DNA from 3 places in the Oceanobacillus sp. FSL W7-1309 genome. Region 3 is predicted to be linked to each of the others. Evidence: riboswitches for the same ligand, from Rfam matches in the RefSeq annotation. Region 3 holds a riboswitch; each other region holds the start of a gene.
What was found. Region 3 has a riboswitch for S-adenosylmethionine ahead of NST46_RS13875 (methionine biosynthesis PLP-dependent protein). Riboswitches for the same ligand answer to the same signal wherever they lie in the genome.
Positions count from the first base shown of each region.

Region 1 (4,602 bases), on a different contig from region 3:
TCTGTAACAATAATTCCCGTCGCATTTGCATGCTGCAATGTTTGATTTGTGCTTGCTGCTCCTTCGGCAAAAATAAATTTTATTTCTTTATTTACCAATTGTTCAATAACTGCAGCTGGAAGTTCTTTATCCTTAACCCATAATGCATCAATAGGAGATGAAATTACAGATAATTCATTAGCTGGATCATCTTCTACAGAAATGATTTCAAAACCAAGTTTTTCTAAGGATTTCGTTTCGCTTTGATCAATCCCGATGCTAGCAATAACTTTTTTGCGAATACCTTCCTGACGATTAAATGGAGAGGAAAGCAAGCTTTTAATTACAGCGTCATTCGATTGTTGTGCAGCTTGATTAACTCCAGTTGCTTGATCAATTGCTTGCTCTAAGTCTGCCAGAATATCTTCTACAGCTTCTAGTCCAATCGACAAGCGGACAAGCTCTTCAGTTACACCGCTTTTCTTCAAATCTTCAGCATTTAGCTGCTGATGTGTCGTTGAAGCAGGATGGATGATTAAGGATTTAGCGTCTCCAACATTTGCTACATGTGACCATAGCTTCACATTGTCGATTAGCTTTCTACCTGCATCGCGTCCCCCTTTGATACCGAATGTAATAATCGATCCATAGCCGCTCTTGAAATATTTCTTAGCAAGCCCATGTGATGGATGTTCCTTTAAACCAGGGAAGCTGACCCATTCTACTGCTTCATGTTTTTGTAAATAGGCAGCAACTTTTTCTGCGTTCTGTGCGTGTCTTTCAATTCGTAAATGTAGCGTTTCTAGACCTTGTAAAAATAAAAATGCACTTTGGGGGCTTAAGCATGCACCGATATCACGTAATAATTGAACACGAAGTTTTGTAATAAATGCTGTTGGACCAAGATCTTTATATTTTAAGCCGTGATATGTTTCGTCAGGCTCGGTGAAGCCAGGGAATCGATCGTTATTCCAGTCAAATCTTCCACCATCAACAACGACCCCGCCAATTGTCGTTCCGTGACCGCCGATCCATTTTGTTGCGGAATGAATAACAATATCTGCGCCCCAAGTGAGCGGTTTTGCGATATAAGGGGCAAAAGTATTATCAATAATTAATGGAATATCATGAGCATGTGCAATATCAGCAACAGCTTCTACATCAAATACGTAAAGACTTGGATTTGTGATGATTTCACCAAATATAGCTTTTGTTTTATCGGTAATCGCAGCTTCAAATTCCTCCGGTTTTGTACCATCAACAAATTTTACTGTAATCCCATAGCGTGGAAGGGTCGCTGCAAAGAGATTGTACGTACCGCCATATAGGTTGCTGTCCGCAATAATTTCATCCCCAGCTTCCGCGATATTCAAAATTGCTAGCGTAATAGCAGCCATTCCGGATGATGTTGCAACAGCACCAACCCCATCCTCCAGCTGAGCAACACGCTGTTCAAATGCATCAACCGTTGGATTCATAATACGAGAATATATATTACCTGATTCTGCTAAACCAAATAAGTTTTGTGCATGTTCTGTATCACGGAAAACATAAGAAGTTGTTTGATAGATTGGAACAGCACGCGCACCTGAAGTTGGGTCCGGCTGTTGACCACCATGAAGTAATACCGTTTCTGGCTGAAATTGTGACATAATAAAATTCCTCCTTGAAATGTTATGTTTTTTTACTAGAAAACTATAAACTTTAATACCGTGGATCACTTGGCTACCGAAACAGCCACGTCCAGCTCCAGCGCTAAAGCTGTAGCGAGACTTCCCTCGCCTCCGTACGATAAAGAAGACTTGCCGACTGGCTAAGACATGAGACCTAGTCGCACTTATACCCTTGTGGTGAAAGTCAACATTGACTCTAGGTAAAAGGATGGCCGACTAAAACCAGGCTACGCCTAACATCGGCATACCCCTAAAGGGGCATGTTTCCTTTATCTCCTGCGGCTCAGTCCGTACGTCGCTAACCGGGCGCTTACGCTTTTGTGTTTGAAGAGGGAAAATGAAAAAGCCCTCTTCCTAAGAAGAGGGCGTATGTACGAACCGTTCCTCCTCTCATCTTCCAGGTTTTTACCCTGTAGGATTTAGCACCGTTACAAGCAGGTTAATGCTTTAAGGTTGCCGGGCTTCATAGGGCCTATTCCCTCCGCCGCTCTTGATAAGAGATGTTGCATTATTTAAGTTAGTGTGAGTATACAATGAATTCTATTATCTGTCAATGATGTTTTCTGAAAAGTTTAAATTAGGTTGAATGTAATTGCATGTTGCAGGATTTACCTAAAGCCAGAGATTCATTTTAATGTGTTCTCAAACGACGCTGCGAATTTTTATAAATAGACGCCATATATATAAATAAAGCAGTCCAAATAAAAGCAAACGTAACTAGATGTGCTTGTGAGAAGGGCTCTTTATAGAAAAACACACCAATTACAAGCATCATGGTAGGTGTGATATATTGCAGGAAACCTACCATGGCTAGAGGAATCTGCTTTGCACCACTGGAAAATAACAATAGTGGAACAGCGGTAGCAATACCCGCTCCAATTAAAAATAGGTTCGTAACTGTTATAAATGGTGTAAAAGTAAATGAACCGCTTGGAATAATCCATAAGTAAATAAGTGCGACTGGTGTAATAAGCAATGTTTCAATTGTCAGCCCGGAGATTGCGCTGACATTCACTGTTTTTTTCAGTAACCCGTATAATGCAAATGTGGTTGCTAGCAGCAGTGAAATCCATGGAAATACACCGTAATTGAATGTTAAGTAAAGCACACCAATTGCTGCTAAAATAAAGGAAAGTAATTGACCTTTCGTTACAGGTTCTTTCAAAATGATAATTCCTAGTAAAATACTAATAAGCGGGTTGATATAGTATCCAAGACTTGCTTGCAGGATATGTCCTTGAACAACTGCCCAAATAAATAGAAACCAGTTTAATGTAATCACAATCGCGGCAGCTGTGATCCCAAGTAATTGCTTTTTCTTTTTCATAATTTGTCGGCATTCCTGTATGAAGTTATTCCATTTACCAAGAAAAATGACAAGAAGCAGCATAAATACTGCTGACCATGCTATTCGATGTGCTAGAATTTCCCCGGCTGGAACATAATCAATTTGTTTCCAGTACATTGTAATAATCCCCCATAAGAGGTAGGCACTGAATGTATAGATGATGCCGGTTTTCGTATGCCGATTATCCATTATATTTTCCCTCCTAAGCGGATTTTTTGAACAACCTTTAACATTTCTATAATAGTAGATGGAATTTACCAATTTAGCAATCACGTAGCTTAGCTTAAGTTTTAGAAAACGCTTTCATAATCAAGTTTTATTCGATATGATAGATGTGAGCGTAAGAGACATCTATTAAGAGGGGGTTTGACGATGACACAAAAACAAAATCAAAAACGTATTGAAACGGCTGTCATCCATGAAGGCTATGATACTAAAGAAATGCTTGGGAGTCTTTCCACACCCATTTTTCAAACATCTACCTATACATTTGAAACTGCGGAGCAGGGGGAACGTCGCTTTGCCGGTGAGGAGTCGGGCTATATTTATTCTCGCCTGGGGAACCCAACCGTCCGTGTGCTTGAAGAGCGTATTGCGACTTTAGAAAAGGGAGAAGCTGGTCTTGCATTTGGATCGGGAATGGCGGCAGTGTCAGCTGTTCTCATTGCACTCACCAAAGCAAATGATCACATTATATGTTCATCGGGTTTATATGGATGTACGTTTGGATTTCTAACGATGATGCGAGAAAAGTATAATATAACTACTGATTTTTCGGAGATGAAATCAAAGGAAGAGCTTCGCAGTCTTATTCGGCCAGAAACGACCGTCATTTATGTAGAGACACCGATTAATCCAACGATGCGCTTAATCGATTTACAGCAGGTGGCAGAGGTTGCAAAGGAATACGGTATTCCGGTTGTAGTGGACAATACATTTTCTTCTCCTTATTTACAGCAACCATTGGAATTAGGGTGCGACATTGTCCTTCATAGTGCAACGAAATATATCGGCGGACATGGAGATGTAATTGCAGGTTTAGTCGTTGGCAAAAAATCCTTTATTGATATGCTTTCCAATACAACACAAAAAGATATCGGCGGGGTTATATCTCCATTTGATGCATGGCTTTTACTGCGTGGTTTAAAAACATTGGCGGTTCGTTTGGACCGTCACTGTGACAATGCCCGAAAAATTGTGGCACAGCTGAAGATGCACCGGCAAGTCGCTAACGTATATTATCCAGAAGATGACGACAATCCGGATCTTGCGATAATGGAAGGACAAATGAAACGTGGAGGGGGAGTCATTTCCTTTGATGTGAAAGGGAATAAACAGCAGGCGCAGCAGTTGTTGAATCAATTGGGTTTCTTAAAAATTGCAGTAAGTTTAGGCGATGCCGAAACGTTAATTGAGCATCCTGCTACAATGACACATGCAAGCATACCATATGAAGTTCGGCAACAAATGGGTATCACAGACCAGCTCATTCGACTTTCAGTCGGACTGGAAGCGTGGGAAGATATTTGGTCTGATTTAGAGCAGGCTTTAGATCAATTATAAGAAAAGCAGCACTCATTTTACATGCACGTCTAATGCTAA
Region 1 is NZ_JBBOBX010000001.1:908,623-913,224, reverse strand. It holds gene NST46_RS04095 (O-acetylhomoserine aminocarboxypropyltransferase/cysteine synthase family protein) at 1-1,631, opposite strand, end outside; SAM riboswitch class I at 2,040-2,152, opposite strand; gene rarD (EamA family transporter RarD) at 2,284-3,189, opposite strand; gene megL (methionine gamma-lyase) at 3,373-4,563, shown strand.
Region 1: it holds a riboswitch for S-adenosylmethionine, as region 3 does, so the genes downstream of both, NST46_RS04095 (O-acetylhomoserine aminocarboxypropyltransferase/cysteine synthase family protein) here and NST46_RS13875 (methionine biosynthesis PLP-dependent protein) in region 3, are expected to answer to the same signal.

Region 2 (4,602 bases), 930 kb from region 3:
CTGCACTTAAAGCCAAAGCGACTGCTTCAAGACAAAGAGATAAGCCAGTAACAACTAAATAAGTATGCGCGTAACCATAGACTTCCCCACTTAGCCCATAAAAGTTTAGAAAGATCCCTCCAAATATAGCAACAATAATCGTCATACCAATACCAATCCAAAAGTTAAGTCCGAAAGCGGATCTTGCAATGGTACGAGCCTCTTTAATCTGGTTAGCACCTAAATTCTGACCGATTAGAATGGTTGCTCCAATCGCTGTTACGTTAAATACCAAAATAAATATGTTCATTATCTGGTTTGCAACACCAACACCCGCAACAGCATTATCAGAGTATCCACTCAAGATTAATGTAGCAATAATACCCACGCTCATATGAAGAGATATTTCAATAAACAGTGGCCATGTAAGGTTAAACAGCGACTGGTCCTGGTACTTATTTTTTTCAACACTCAATTTTGCTCATTTCTCCTTCACGCTAAATTTCAGTCATTAGAAAACTTGGCATTTGTTAAAGGAATTCTTAAGAAAGTGTTCTTTGCTTTCTTAGAAGCCTCTATACATTGGAGTGCAAGCCTTTAAGCCAATGCCTTAATTGCACTTATGCAGATTGAAAATTTTATATTTTTCTATCTGCCAACATAATTTTCAACCAATTTAATAATGATAGTGCATATTAACTAGAAATCTCCCTCTGTAATGTGAAACGCTTTGCTGCGGGGTATTAGCACATTAATGCTAAATGTATTCCAAAACCCATAAAAGAATGCAGTATTTGCATTAAAAAAGACCGTCTGAGAAATCGCAAAATCGCGACCTTCCAAGACAGCCTCATCTGCTATAAATTTGTTTCACTAGTATATTTCCCTAGGAAGAAGTGAATATTATCTCAAAATGTACTATTAGAATATTCTAACATAAAATTAAGCTAATTTCAATTTTTTATGATAACGTGTTTGTATATAATCTAGATGTTTCTAGTATACTGAATTCCTACTTCCTTACATACAAACGCTTATTATCTTCTACTCCACTTAGGCAAATTGCAGCAGTATCCTTTGTAATATCAAGCTCTAATGTCGAACCATCAACTGGTAGGGTCTCCTCAAATAGTTTTTCATATTCGGGAACAGTTACTTCCATTCTTGAATCAAATAAATGTTTATGATCATTGATGTGAAGATGCTCACGATAATCGGACTGTAGAATCCCAGTAAAAAATTCTCCAACAGCGCCTGAACCATAGCTGTATAAACCAACCCTTGATCCGGCTTCTAATCCCTCGTTAAGTTCAAGAAGCGATAACAAGCTTAAGTATAAAGATCCCGTGTAGATGTTTCCAACGTTTCGATTATATTGCGTACTTACTTGATAATTCGCAACCAATCTTTCGTTGTCTTCCTCTGTACCTTCATCTAAAATCGTACGTAACGCCTTTAATCCCATCTTTGTATATGGCAAGTGGTAACAAATTGCCTCAAAATCTTTCAATTCAAGACCTGACTTTTCTTTATACTGCTCCCAAACCTTCGAAAAGAAGTATATGTATTGCTCATTGGAAAACTTTCCATCAACAAACGCTTTGTCAGAGTAAATCGGTCTCCAGAAATCCATAATGTCATTTGTGAAATAAGCACTATGCTCTTCAAGGACCATGATTCTTGGATTTGCACTAATCACCATCGCAACTGCACCTGCACCTTGTGTGGATTCACCGGGGGTATTTAGACCGTACCTCGCGATATCAGAACCTATTACCAATACCTTGCTTTCCGGATTTAATGCAATATGCCCTTTTGCCAATTGAATTCCAGCAGTTGCACCGTAGCATGCCTGCTTCATTTCAACAGTACGTGCATGGGGATTTAACCCAAGTAAATTATGTACATAGACCCCTGCAGACTTCGAGTTATCAATACCTGATTCGGTACCAAAAATAACAAAATCAATTTTCTCTTTATCTGCCTCGTTTAAAATCCCAAGTGCAGCGTTCGCAGCCAATGTAACCGGGTCTTGTGTAATTGGCGGAATCGCCATTTTTTCCTGTCCAATTCCAACGGTGAACTTTTCCGGCTCTATGTCTCTTGCAACAGCTAATTTGTTCATATCTACATATAAATGCGGTGTATAAAAACCTATCTTATCAATCCCTATATTCAATGCCCTGCTCCTTTACAACTACCAAAATTTTATACTGTACTGTTTCGTGTAATAGTGCACAACTATTATTTTTTAAATTAAACAACAGTTAAATGATAATATAATGTATTACGAAAAACAACTCATTTGAAGTTAGATGGAAAGGTTTTCTAAACTACCGGATTAGCTAATTTGTCTGTATGATTGATTATCTATCAGCGCTCACGATGACTCATAATTTCAATCTCTTGTAGGGCCTGTGTTGCTAATTGATCAGCCTCACGGTTCATTTTCCGGGACACATCTTTATAAGTTGGGGCAATTCCAAGCTGTTCTAACTTTTGTTCAATCCGATTAATCCATGCTGCTAGCTCCTTTTCATAGCATGGCCATTCCCCATCCAACTGATGAATGACAACCTTTGAATCTCCAACAAATGTTACTGGTAAGTGGTGCACACCTAATAGCTCTAATTCAGTTAATCCTAAATGAAGCGCCGCATATTCTGCTTCATTATTATTTATAAGGTCTTCCACTAAAGCATTTTTTCTTATCCGATAGGCCTTTTCATTTTGCTCATAGTAAATGACACAGCCAAGACCTGCTTTATCTGTCTTCAAGTCAAATCCACCATCAAAATAGACAGTTATATCATGCGGTTCCGTTTTAATTTCTTCCATGTATTTCTTTAATTGCTTATAGGTCCAGCTTCTATCATTGCTATCAATAAATGTTAATTGCTTGATTCTTCCAGTTTTCTCCATGTCTTCAGCAATGATGACGGCTTGTCCAGCTTGCATCATATCTGAGCTAAGCATCGTCTCTAATCCCTTTTTTGTACGATATGTTAATTCCATTCTCATTTGCATAGATAACCCCCCCTTTTTACTTGGATATAAAACAAAATAAATGTCATAAAATCTGAATAAAACACATTTAATGAATGAACCTCTCATTCATATTATTTTATATTGTATCCTAAAATGCACATATCTTAGCAACACCACAAATTTGTTTTAATAATAACAAAAATGTATTTAATAAAACAATTCAATTGACAAAACTATAAAATTTATGCAAAATGGACTTAACAACTGAATATTCGTTATTTTCTTATCCAGAGAGGTGGAGGGATTTGGCCCTACGATACCTCGGCAACAGGCTTTTTTAAGTACTGTGCTAATTCCAACAAGCATTAATGCTTGGTAGATAAGAAGAGTAAAGTGAATAATACATACATGACCTCTTCTTTTCGGAAGGGGTCTTTTTATGTTTTCCCACCTTTTCTTATCACCACGAATACAATTTCCCACTAATGACAGCTTCAAAGGAGTGAATTAAAAGGTAGTGAAGAAAATGAAATGAGGTAATTGCTACTTTTAACGATAAAGGAGGACAGAAAAATGAGTTTATTAAGTGCTCTTGAAGAAAGGATCCTTATTGGTGACGGTGCAATGGGAACGTTGCTGTATTCATACGGCGTTGACCGTTGCTTTGAAGAATTGAATTTAACACATGAGGAACAAATTACCCGTATTCATCGATCATATATTGAGGCGGGATCCGATTTAATCCAAACCAATACGTACGGAGCAAATTACATTAAGCTTGCTCGTTATGGCTTAGAAGATCAAGTTAAAAAAATCAATACCAAAGCAGTGGAACTTGCTAGAAAGGCTGCTAAAAAAGACACTTTTGTTCTCGGAACTATCGGAGGGATACATGGCGCACAAGCATTAAATGATACAAAAGAAGAAATCAAACGAAGCTTTCGAGAACAGCTATATTGCTTACTGTTAGAAGGTGTAGATGGCCTTATTTTAGAAACCTATTACAATCTTGATGAGCTATTAACCGTATTAGAAATTGCCCGAGAAGAAACAACAATACCGATTATCACAAATGTCTCCATGCACGTACCAGGTATTCTTGAAAATGGTATCCAGCTAAAGGATGCTTTACAACGGCTAGAAGATACGGGTAGTAGTATTGTTGGCGTCAACTGTCACTTAGGTCCATTTCATATGCTGCAATCATTAAAAGATGTTCCATTGTCAGATAAGACATTCTTAGCGGCTTACCCAAACGCTAGTCTGCCAGCTTATCACGAGGGCAAGCTCGTTTACGAAAATAAACCTGACTATTTCACTCGATGCGCCGAAGATTTTCGCAATGAAGGTGTTCGCTTGCTTGGCGGTTGCTGCGGAACAACCCCTGAGCATATCAAAGGATTAGCGCAAGGAGTTCGTAATTTAAAGCCATTAACGGAAAAGAAGATTATTAGAAAGCCTTCCCCTATTGAAGTAACACGTAATCAGACGACTAAAGAGACCCCTTTAGTCGATATCGTAAAGAAAAGACATTCCATCATCGTTGAGCTAGATGCTCCGAAGCATCTGCAAACAGACGCATATATGGAAGGAGTGAAGGCATTAAAGAAGGCTGGTGTCGATGCAATTACATTA
Region 2 is NZ_JBBOBX010000002.1:1,177,283-1,181,884, forward strand. It holds gene NST46_RS18510 (MATE family efflux transporter) at 1-454, opposite strand, end outside; gene NST46_RS18515 (hydroxymethylglutaryl-CoA synthase) at 992-2,158, opposite strand; gene NST46_RS18520 (reverse transcriptase-like protein) at 2,353-3,006, opposite strand; SAM riboswitch class I at 3,248-3,353, shown strand; gene NST46_RS18525 (bifunctional homocysteine S-methyltransferase/methylenetetrahydrofolate reductase) at 3,541-4,602, shown strand, end outside.
Region 2: it holds a riboswitch for S-adenosylmethionine, as region 3 does, so the genes downstream of both, NST46_RS18525 (bifunctional homocysteine S-methyltransferase/methylenetetrahydrofolate reductase) here and NST46_RS13875 (methionine biosynthesis PLP-dependent protein) in region 3, are expected to answer to the same signal.

Region 3 (4,602 bases):
ACTGCTCCAAGACTAACAGCAAAAACAGGTATCTGAACATGATCTACAAATGCTTTTGCAGCAGTTCTATTTGGTAATTGGAACGAAAAGACAGCTCCAGACCCTTTGGACTGCCTTTGATGAATTGTAAATCCTGGGTGAGAGGCTAAACCAGGATAATACACTTTTTCAACAAACCGATGTGCTTTTAAGTAGTCAACCAATACTTGTGCGGATTGACTAGACTGTTTCAAACGAGCCCCTAACGTTTTCATTCCCTGCAGTAATAGGTAGGAATCTTGAGCACCAAGAATTGCGCCAAAGGAGTTTTGGATAGAAGCAAGTTTTTCCCCGAGCGATTCATCACGAGTAACAGCTAATCCTGCAATCACATCACTATGACCGGATAGAAATTTAGTTGCACTATGAAGTACAATATCTGCCCCGAGGTCTAATGGATTCTGATAAAGTGGTGTCATAAATGTATTATCGACAAACGTAAGGCAATTATTAGCCTTGGCAATTTTTACGATTCCGGTAAGGTCCGTAATATTCATACATGGATTGGAAGGTGTCTCAATATAAATCGCTTTTGTATTCGGCTGAATGGCATGAGCCGTTTCATTTAAATCGGTCATATTTACAAAGGTATGTTCAATTTGATATCGTTTCAAAACCTCTGATACGAAACGATATGTTCCGCCGTATACATCCGTTGTTACTAATACGTGATCACCAGCAGAGAGCAATAATAGTACAGAGGAAATGGCTGCCATACCAGACGCAAATCCGAATCCGTGTGAACCATTTTCCAGCTCTGCAATTTTGTCCTCCAATGCCTGACGTGTTGGATTTCCTGACCTGCTGTAATCAAACGGACCAAACGCATCAAAGCTGTTTTGGTGAAAAGTAGATGAAAGGTAAATAGGCGTATTTACCGCTCCAGTGCTTGTTTCCCCTCTCTGTGATCCATGAATGAATTTCGTTTCCACATGCCGCTTCACTTGATTCATTTCTCATCCTCCTCATTCAATTTGGATAGTGCTTGTTGTAAATCTGCTTTTAAATCCTCAACATGCTCAATACCTACAGAAAATCGGAGTAAATGATTGCTTATGCCTCGACGAATTCTTTCCTGTTCTGGTATGTCAGCATGTGTCTGCGTTGTTGGATAGGTAATAAAGCTTTCTACACCTCCAAGGCTCTCAGCAAAAACGATTAAATTTAATGAAGATAGAAATGGATCGACCCATTGTTCCTCTTTGAGAGAGAAAGACAGCATTCCACCCTTATTTGGATAAAATACATTTGAAACTGCTGGTTGCTTATTTAAAAATTTTGCTATGCTTTTTGCATTCTCTTCATGTCTTTCAACACGGAGCGCTAATGTTTTTAATCCTCTAATAAGTAGCCAAGAGTCAACAGGCGAGAGTACCGCACCAGTAGCATTATGATTCTGGGATAGCTTTTCACAGATTTCTGTTCCTTTTGCAACAACTAATCCAGCTAGTACATCGTTATGACCGCCAATATATTTGGTCGCACTGTGGATAACAATGTCTGCCCCTAACTGTAGTGGCTGTTGTAAGTAAGGTGTTAAAAAGGTATTGTCAACAATGAGTAAAAGCTTATGCTTCTGGGCTAATGTTGCGTAGCTAAGAATATCAATTTCCTGCATTAATGGATTTGTAGGTGTTTCGATAAAAAGAGCCTTCGTACGTTCATTAATTAACTGCTCCGTTTTTTCAACTGTTTCAAACGTATCGTAAGTAGTCTCAATTTGGTAGGTTTCTGCATATTGTTCGAAAATCCGATAGGTACCACCATATAAGTCTTCAGGTGCAAGGATATGATCACCTGAACGGAAAAGGGATAGTACTAATTGAATAGCTGCCATCCCCGAGCTACAGGCAAACCCCGAATCACCTGTCTCTAAGTCAGCAATACCTTCCTCTAAAATAGTTCGGGTAGGATTTTTCGTTCTTGTATAATCATATCCAGTTGACTGTCCAAGGCCTTTGTGCTGATAGGCAGTAGATAAGTAAATGGGTGGATTAATTGCGCCTGTTTTTTCATCACTCTTATTTCCTAGTTGTACGAATTTCGTTTGTAACCTGTTGTTTGTCATTTTTTTAGCCTCCAATAGAAAAAATAAAAAGAGCAACCCTCAGATAAGAAGATTGCTCTTAATAGCACAGCATTCTTCTTATCTTCTAAGCAACTTGGATAGTTGCTTACTGGAATTAGCACCGGACCGCTATCGGCTGGTTGCTGAGACATCAAAGGGCCAGTCCCTCCGTCTCTCTGGATAAGAATTAAATAGATTTATGTAATTTTTCGAAATTATATTAGTAATACCTTACATTAGAAATCTGAAAAAAGCAAGAGGCATTTCGTTTTATTGTTTTCGTTCGTAAAGCATAAAGCTGAGTTAACATTTAACCATTGACTCAGCTTTATGTGCCAGAGGATTAGTCGCACTTATCCCCCTGTGGTGAAAGCGGGCACTGACACCATGTAACAGAATGGGCGATTAAAACTAGACTACGCCCAAAGGGAGATGCTTTCTTTATCTCTTTCGTAGGAATGTTCGACCCGCCGGACCACCCGAAGTTCGGGGTGTCGTAGGTACATCGCTAAATCGGATGCTTCCGCTTTTGTTCTAAAGATGCTACCTTTTACGTTTGTTTTTCTTATTGTCTAAGTTTAGAAACTCACTATTTTCACTCGCGAATTCCGTATTATTGCCTTGCCTATTATGTTTATTGTGATTGTTTTGTTTTCCTTTATCTTTGTTTCGGTTTTTATTTTCCTCAGACATTATCGCCCCTCCTGTGAAAATTTGTGGTGATTATTTACACCAATGAGGCTAGTTTAACCATTCACTTGGAAAATATAAGCGTAATAAAAACCTAATATATTTTTGTGTATGAAAAAAGTATGATGTATTACTTATATCTGCCTTTTGATTGAAAAGATAGATGACAATATTGTTATGGCTTTAAATCTAACTGCGAAGGAAATGTATTCAATCTAATATCCAGAGGACAAAGAAATGTTAAGTAAACGAAAGCAAGATCTAGTTTTTACGTATATGGTAGAAGATTGGGCTCGTCAGAATAACTTCACGGATCGCAAAAATGTCTTTGTAGTGGTGCAGAAAAAAATATAACAGTATTTGAATGCAGCCTATCTATTCTTAGCCAAGTTCGGTATAGGAATCAATTAGAAAAAAAGTGTAATCTATGGCATAATAGTATATCGAACGAATGTTTCTAAACGAGAATAACGGAAAATTAATAGATATGGAGTTAAAGGATAGGGGATGAATTCGAATTGGGAGTCCAATTAATACTAGCAGAAAAACCATCCGTCGCAAAAAACATTGCAGACGCATTGAAAATAAAAACGAAGAAAGATGGCTATTTTGAAGGAAACAACTATATCATTACTTGGGCGTTTGGGCATCTTGTAGAGTTATACGATGCGAAAGACTATGATGGAAAAATGCGAAGCTGGAAAATGGATAATTTTCCTTTTATCCCTTCTGAATTTAAATATAAAGTAAAAAGCAATCCTCGGAATCGATCACAAACAGATGGTGGAGCTGCAAAACAGTTAAAAATAATCCATTCACTAATGAAACGAAATGATCTGGAAGCAATTATTTCAGCATGTGATTACGACCGGGAAGGGCAGCTAATCGGGGACAGTATTATCTACCGAGGTGGAGTAAAGCCGAAAGCTAGTGTATTTCGCTTGCTCTTAAACGAATGGACACAGAATGAAGTGCTGCAAGGGTTAGAAAACCTCAAACCGAACAATGCAATGCAACCATTGCGAGATGCAGGGATTAGCAGACAATGGGCCGATTGGGTTATAGGTATCAACCTAACCTCTGTTGCAACGTTAAAATATCAACAAGGAAAAAGCAAGGCGTTGAATATAGGCAGGGTACTCTTACCAACCTTAAAAATCATCTATGATCGCGATCAAGAAATAGCTAATTTCAAGCCAGAGGATTATTTTAAACTAACTGCAACGTTCCAGACTGAAGATAACCATGAATATGAAGGAATCTATATAGAAAATAAAGATGAAAAGTTTAAGAAAAAAGAAGTGTTGGAAGAAGTCCACAATTTGATTCAAAACAAACAAGCAACTATTATAGATAAGCAAGTAGAGAAGAAAAAAGAATTTCCTCCGTTTTTATTTAATTTATCCAATCTGCAGGGGTTTATAACGAATAAATATAAGGGATGGACGTCTGATAAAGTTCTAAAGGTGGCCCAATCACTTTATGAGAAAAAACTGATTACATATCCGCGAACCTCTAGTATTGCTTTAGAAGAAAGTCTGGTTGCGAAAACAGCCCACGTGTTAAAGGTGCATTCCGAGGACCTCCCATATGAAGATGAAATCAAATTTATGAAAACAAAGCGTGTCTTTAATAACGCGAAAGTGGAGAGCCATAGTGCAATCATTCCAACATATGTAAAACCGAAACGACTTTCAGCAGATGAAGGAATTGTATATTCGGCAATAAAAAACCGTTTTATAATGCAGTTTATGCCAATAGCTATATATGAGGAGACAAAGCTGGTCACGAAAGTTTTAGAAACG
Region 3 is NZ_JBBOBX010000002.1:248,919-253,520, forward strand. It holds gene NST46_RS13870 (aminotransferase class I/II-fold pyridoxal phosphate-dependent enzyme) at 1-992, opposite strand, end outside; gene NST46_RS13875 (methionine biosynthesis PLP-dependent protein) at 989-2,107, opposite strand; SAM riboswitch class I at 2,183-2,294, opposite strand; gene NST46_RS13880 (hypothetical protein) at 2,651-2,800, opposite strand; gene NST46_RS13885 (type IA DNA topoisomerase) at 3,316-4,602, shown strand, end outside.